3 regions of the Nostoc sp. LEGE 12454 genome follow, and region 3 is predicted to be linked to each of the others. Evidence: predicted binding sites of a transcription regulator. Region 3 holds the regulator's gene; each other region holds the start of a gene.
The links. The regulator HrcA, encoded in region 3, represses chaperone genes, less so after heat shock. The targets are predictions, from matches to a motif close to TTAGCACTCNNGANTCNNGAGTGCTAA.
Positions count from the first base shown of each region.

Region 1 (2,209 bases), on a different contig from region 3:
TTTCATAGCAGTGGCACTTGTCGCGCTTCGGTCCATCAAAGTCTTGAATATTTATCCTCTATGGTGGGTTATTCGAGATGTTGTCCTTTTTCCTACTTAACTTGCCTTTGCTGTCTCGAAGTCTCAAAAATGCCGAGCACTTTCAATAGACTAGTAGCTCGATAGCAAAAGTCCAGCAAGGATACGTATAGCAGTAGTATCTATAATGCGCTATTATATATCGCTTTGAAAGTGGCAGGGTAAAAAACACTGATTAAATAATAATCTTTCGGACTCACAAGTAAGTATTGGCTTAAAGATGACCCTACCTCAAAACCAACCCGCACTTTCTTAAAGCTTACTGCTATACCATATCCTTTGGTTGTTAAGCCTCTATGAGGTGTTCACAAGAAACTAGGGAAGTTTCTGGCAAAAGATGGATTGAAAACGCATATTCTTCTACCACCTTATTGCCTATTCAGTGTTCTCGGACGATCCGCAGAGTAACTTCCGGGTTTGCTTGGCGATACCAGACACCATCAGCGTAAATCACCATTATGGATCTAGAACCAGAAACACGCAAGCAGTTGGCTTTAGTTTTATAGACGCAAATAGAATGACTTTAGTACGGCTCATCGAGTTTTAAATCTTTAAGTCGCTTTTTTAAGTAATCCCAGAATTCCAGACTAGCTCGTTTTGAGTAGCAATTGCCTGGTCAGCGCAAATAAATAAAAATGTCTCGCTGAATTTTTGCAAGTCCTAAACTTTCTACACAATTACTCAGGGTCTTATGTTCCAAAGATTGAGTTTTTTGGGAATTTCATGGTTGGACTGGATCGCTGTCACTGTATTGTTACTCATCAAGCGGCTCCCTGATTACACTTCCATAACAATTTGCAAGCTTTGCAAATAAAGTTGACTGGAGAGTAGGGAATGGGGAATAGGGAAGAATTTTCATAACTCTTAATTCTCCACTCCCTACTCTCTTCGTAACTTACAGAACAAAACCCGCAAGGTATAAATAATTAAGCATTTATACTTAAGTACATCTATGACCTTCTAGTTCGGGAACCCGTACTCAAGGCATTCTTGCCATTGGACGCCACTTTTCGGTAAATTAGCACTCAGGAGTTGAGAGTGCTAAACTCTGGAGAAAATAATTATGGCAGCTTTATCTTTAAGCGTTTCTACAGTTAAACCTTTAGGCGATCGCGTTTTCGTAAAAGTGAACGCCTCTGAGGAAAAGACCGCTGGTGGTCTGTATTTGCCCGATACCGCCAAGGAAAAGCCCCAAGTAGGGGAAGTAGTGGCCCTTGGTCCTGGCAAGCGTAATGACGATGGAAACCGTCAGGAATTGGAAATCAAAGTCGGCGATAAGGTGCTGTACTCTAAGTACGCTGGCACTGACATCAAGCTCGGCACTGAAGAATATGTACTGCTTTCTGAAAAAGATATTTTAGCAGTTGTTATCTAGTGGTCATTGGTCATTAGTCATTAGCCAATGACAAAGGACAAAGGACAAATGACAAATGACGAAGAACAAAAGACAAATGACAAAGGACAACTAACAATAAATTATGGCAAAGCGCATTATCTACAACGAAAACGCCCGTCGCGCCTTGGAACGAGGCATTGACATCCTGGCTGAGGCTGTAGCTGTTACCCTTGGCCCCAAAGGTCGTAACGTAGTCCTAGAAAAGAAATTTGGCGCACCGCAAATTGTTAATGACGGTGTAACGATCGCCAAAGAAATCGAATTAGAAGACCATATTGAAAACACTGGTGTAGCCCTGATTCGTCAAGCTGCTTCTAAGACCAATGATGCTGCGGGCGATGGTACTACCACCGCTACCGTTTTAGCTCATGCGATCGTCAAAGAAGGCTTGCGGAACGTTGCAGCTGGTGCTAACGCAATTTCCCTGAAGCGCGGTATTGACAAAGCTACTGGCTTCCTCGTAGAAAAAATTGCTGAACACGCCCGTCCAGTGGAAGATTCCAAAGCCATTGCCCAAGTTGGTGCGATCTCGGCTGGTAATGACGAAGAAGTTGGTCAGATGATTGCCCAAGCAATGGATAAAGTGGGTAAGGAAGGCGTAATTTCCCTAGAAGAAGGGAAATCTATGTTCACCGAGTTGGAAATCACTGAAGGGATGCGCTTTGATAAAGGCTACATCTCTCCTTATTTCGCTACCGACGCTGAACGGATGGAAGCTGTTTTTGATGAGCCTTT
Region 1 is NZ_JBWQXL010000001.1:401,216-403,424, forward strand. It holds gene AC1F2U_RS01750 (response regulator transcription factor) at 1-36, opposite strand, end outside; gene groES (co-chaperone GroES) at 1,142-1,453, shown strand; gene groL (chaperonin GroEL) at 1,557-2,209, shown strand, end outside.
Region 1: groES (co-chaperone GroES) is a predicted target of HrcA. The motif match lies at 1,097-1,123, and genes of this name have one in related genera.

Region 2 (2,209 bases), on a different contig from region 3:
AGTCAGAATCAGTTTCTTCCAACTGTCTGCGAATTTGACCAATCCGCTTTTGTACTTCTGGCTTGGTGACACTACCAGCGACAATTGTGGTGCTTTCTTTGTCAATGGTGATTTTGCGGGCAGTTCCCAGCGCTTCTAGAGCAGCGGTATCCAAGCTTAAGCCGATTTCTTCCGAAATCAACTGTCCATCGGTGAGAATCGCAATATCTTCTAACAAAGCTTTGCGGCGATCGCCAAACCCAGGCGCTTTAATCCCAGCGACGGCTAGTACACCCCGCGCTTTGTTCACAACCAAAGTTGCCAAAGCATCACCTTCGACATCTTCAGCAATAATTAGCAAAGGCTGACCAGAACGGGCAACTTTTTCTAAAATCGGCACTAAATCTTGGATGCTGCTGATTTTCTTATCTGTCACCAAGATTCGGGCGTTTTCAAATTCGACGATTTGCCGTTCGTTGTTGGTGACGAAGTAGGGAGAAATATAACCCCTGTCAATCTGCATCCCCTCGACTACTTCTAGTTCGGTGGTTAGAGATTTAGATTCTTCAACGGTAATTACACCATCTTTGGTGACTTTTTCCATTGCTTGAGCTAACATTTGACCAACTTCTTCATCGTTACCAGCAGAAACAGTGGCAACTTGAGCGATCGCACTTCCTTCTACTGGCTTGGCTATTTTGGCAATTTCTTCTACCAGTGCCTCAATAGTTTTGTCGATCCCGCGTCTCAAGCTCACAGGGTTACTACCTGCCGCGACGTTCTTCAAACCTTCTCTAATTAAGGCTTGTGCTAAAACCGTGGCGGTGGTTGTACCATCTCCAGCGACATCTTTAGTTTTTGAGGCCACTTCTTGGATGAGTCTTGCACCAGTATTTTCCAAAGGATCTTCTAATTCAATTTCCTTGGCAACAGTGATACCATCGTTGACAATTTGAGGTGCGCCAAATTTTTTCTCTAAAAGGACATTGCGACCTTTAGGCCCCAAGGTGATTTTTACAGCATCGGCAAGGGCGTTAACACCCCTTTCTAGAGCTCTCCGAGATTCCTCGTCAAATGCAATAATTTTCGCCATGTTTGATTTCTCCAGCGCTTCCATTAGACAATTTAGCACTCACAGCGCCAGAGTGCTAATCTCTCCCACCGCTCAAGTTACAAATGGAAATAAAAAAATTGATTAATATACAGGTGATGCTCATATTAGATACTGGCAGTAATGCTTGAATTGGGAGATGAATCTAGACAACTCCCTTAAGACCCTTGGTATTGCCGACCCTAGCGGCACCGGCTGGTTGGCAGTAGTATTTACGTTCCTCTTGGCTTGGCTTGTAACTTGGCGTTTAATTCCGACAGTACGCAAATTCGCCTTGCGGGTAGGTTGGGCTGACCAACCTAACGCACGGCGACTCAACCGAGAACCTTTACCCAATGCAGGGGGGCTGGCTATCTACGCGGGCGTGATTGCCGCGCTGGTATTAGCTAGCCTTTTACGACCGATCGAACTCCAAACCGTATTGGCTCAGGTGCTCACTATTCTGTTGGGGGGTTCGATATTAGTCCTTGTGGGCTTTATTGACGATCAGTTCGGCTTACCGCCCTCTGTGCGATTGTGGGCGCAAATTGTCACGGCACTTTTGCTGGTAGCTAATGGCATCAGTGTCAAAGTCCTGTTTGGCACTCCCATCGATTCGCTTCTGTCCATGTTGCTAACAGTACTATGGGTAGTAGGGATTACCAATGCCATCAACTTGATGGATGGTATGGATGGCTTGGCAGGAGGAATTAGCTTTATTACCGCCATGAGTTTGTTGGGCGTTGCAGCTCAATTTAACAATCGTGCCGCGGCAATCTTAGTACTTGCAGCTTTGGGAGGTGCTGCACTAGGATTTTTGCGCCATAATTTCCATCCGTCACGAATTATTATGGGTGATGCCGGAGCATACTTTTTCGGCTATGTGTTAGCAGCAACTAGTATTTTAGGGAAACTGCAACAAAACACAATTTATGCACTAATTCCTACGGTTTTATTTCTATTATTGCCAGTGCTAGATACCACTCAAGTATTTGTGCGGCGGCTACTAGCAGGAAATAACCCTCTCAGTACTCCTGGCAAAGACCACCTGCACCACCGCTTACTTGCTTGGGGACTCTCCCAGCGCAATGCTGCGTTTACGCTTTGGTCAATTACCTTAGTTTTCAACTTGTTGGCGAT
Region 2 is NZ_JBWQXL010000048.1:42,147-44,355, reverse strand. It holds gene groL (chaperonin GroEL) at 1-1,072, opposite strand, end outside; gene AC1F2U_RS29300 (MraY family glycosyltransferase) at 1,230-2,209, shown strand, end outside.
Region 2: groL (chaperonin GroEL) is a predicted target of HrcA. The motif match lies at 1,105-1,131, and genes of this name have one in related genera.

Region 3 (2,209 bases):
CATGGTGAGTGGAACTATATTATCAAACCCAAAGTAGTCAGTTAATTGTTCAAGTTATTTTTACATAACTCCTAAATTACAGTTCGGTACTAAATCCTGAAGAAAATACGTATCTAATAATACTGTTGCAAGCGGAAATTTATGCAAAAGTACGGTTAGAAAAAAGTATCGTAAGGGTACATTATAACTAGCAGCTTTTGCAAAAAAATTGAGCTACTAGTTCAACCATAATCTGAAAAAATGCTTTGTACATAAACTTTAAAAATACTTATCATAATATAGTTATATAATTTGATACTTTAATAAATTATTAATATTTTCTGTTTTCGATTAAATCCACAAATTTCTTGAGAGTTTGATTAAAATTTGCCTTCAGCAAAACATACCATAATGGAAGTTCAGTTAACAAATCGACAACAGCATATACTTTGGGCAACGGTACGTCACTACATTGCTACGGCAGAGCCAGTTGGTTCAAAGGCTTTGGTTGAGGAGTACGACCTGGGTGTAAGCTCGGCGACAATTCGCAATGTGATGGGTGTTTTAGAAAAGTCTGGATTGCTCTACCAACCACACGCTTCTGCTGGACGTGTACCATCAGATTCAGGCTATCGCATTTATGTTGACCAGCTAATTCCTTCTCTGCGAGATACTACGCGAACAGAAACTTTAGGGCGAGAAGTAGAGGTGGCATTGCAAAAGCAGCTACAGTGGCAAGATCGAAGTTTAGAAACCCTACTGCAAGGAGCCGCGCAGATTTTAGCAACATTGAGTGGTTGCATTAGCTTGATCGCTATGCCGCAAACGACTACAGCACTATTGCGACATCTGCAATTAGTGCAAATTGAGGCTGGGCGGATTATGCTGATTGTGGTGACTGATGGTTATGAGACACATTCCAAATTGATGGATTTGTCGCCAACACCAGAAGAAACACAACGGGATTCAGAGGTAATCGATCGGGAGTTGCAGATTGTTTCTAACTTTTTGAATAGTCACTTACGGGGGCGAAGTCTGTTGGAATTAGGCCACCTCAACTGGAGCGAACTAGATCAAGAATTCCAACGCTATGGGGAATTTTTGAAAAACTCAGTTGCCGAATTGGCTCGTCGCACTCTTGCACCGACTGCAACCCAAATTATGGTTCGGGGTGTGTCAGAAGTTTTGCGCCAGCCAGAATTTTCCCAGTTACAGCAAGTACAAACAATTATCCACCTGCTGGAAGAAGAACAAGATCAACTGTGGCGATTAATATTTGAACAACCAGAACCAGAGGATGGTGGAAAACCAAAAGTAACGGTTCGTATTGGCGCAGAAAATCCATTAGAACCGATACGCACCTGCACCTTGATTTCTTCTAACTATCGCCGAGGTTCGATACCCGTAGGAAGTGTGGGAGTTTTGGGACCAACGCGCCTAGATTATGAAAGTGCGATCGCAGTAGTAGCATCTGCTGCTGATTATCTGTCAGAAGCTTTCAGCTATTTCAATCCTTAATTAGCGATTAATCTTATCAGGTCTAGACAAGTGAATAATACCATAGCAAGCAGATAGCCGGATTTGTAACGGCAAAATCAATAATTAATACTACTTAAATTCATGCTTAGAAAAATTGCCTTTGGTCTACTGTGGCTGGGATTTGTTGTCTATGCTTTTTTCCTTGCGCCTCCTGAGCAACCTGGTACATTCGAGTTAATTAAAAACCTTTCTATTGGGCAGTGGGAAGGCATTAACCCCTTAGTCATAGCACTATTCAACCTCATGGGCATCTGGCCTCTTATTTACAGTGCAGTAGTCTTTATTGATGGTAGAGGACAAAAAATACCTGCTTGGCTGTTTGCTACTGTCTCTTTCGGAGTTGGTGCTTTTGCTTTGTTGCCGTACTTAGCTTTTAGAGAACCAAATAATCAGTTTGTCGGTAAAAAGAATATCTTGCTCAAATTACTAGATTCTCGTGTGACTGGTTTTGTATTGACAGTAGCCACGGTTGTTCTAGTCACCTACGGTTTAAGAGGTGGAGATTGGGGCAGTTTTGTGCAAGAGTGGCAAACTAACCGCTTCATCCATGTCATGAGTTTAGATTTTTGCTTACTCTCCCTATTATTTCCCACATTGCTGGGGGATGATATGGCGCGTCGCGGTTGGAAAAATCCCCAGTTGTTCTGGTTAATAGCGTTGATACCGCTATTTGGACCATTGGTTTATTTAT
Region 3 is NZ_JBWQXL010000101.1:475-2,683, reverse strand. It holds gene hrcA (heat-inducible transcriptional repressor HrcA) at 391-1,497, shown strand; gene AC1F2U_RS34520 (DUF2834 domain-containing protein) at 1,600-2,209, shown strand, end outside.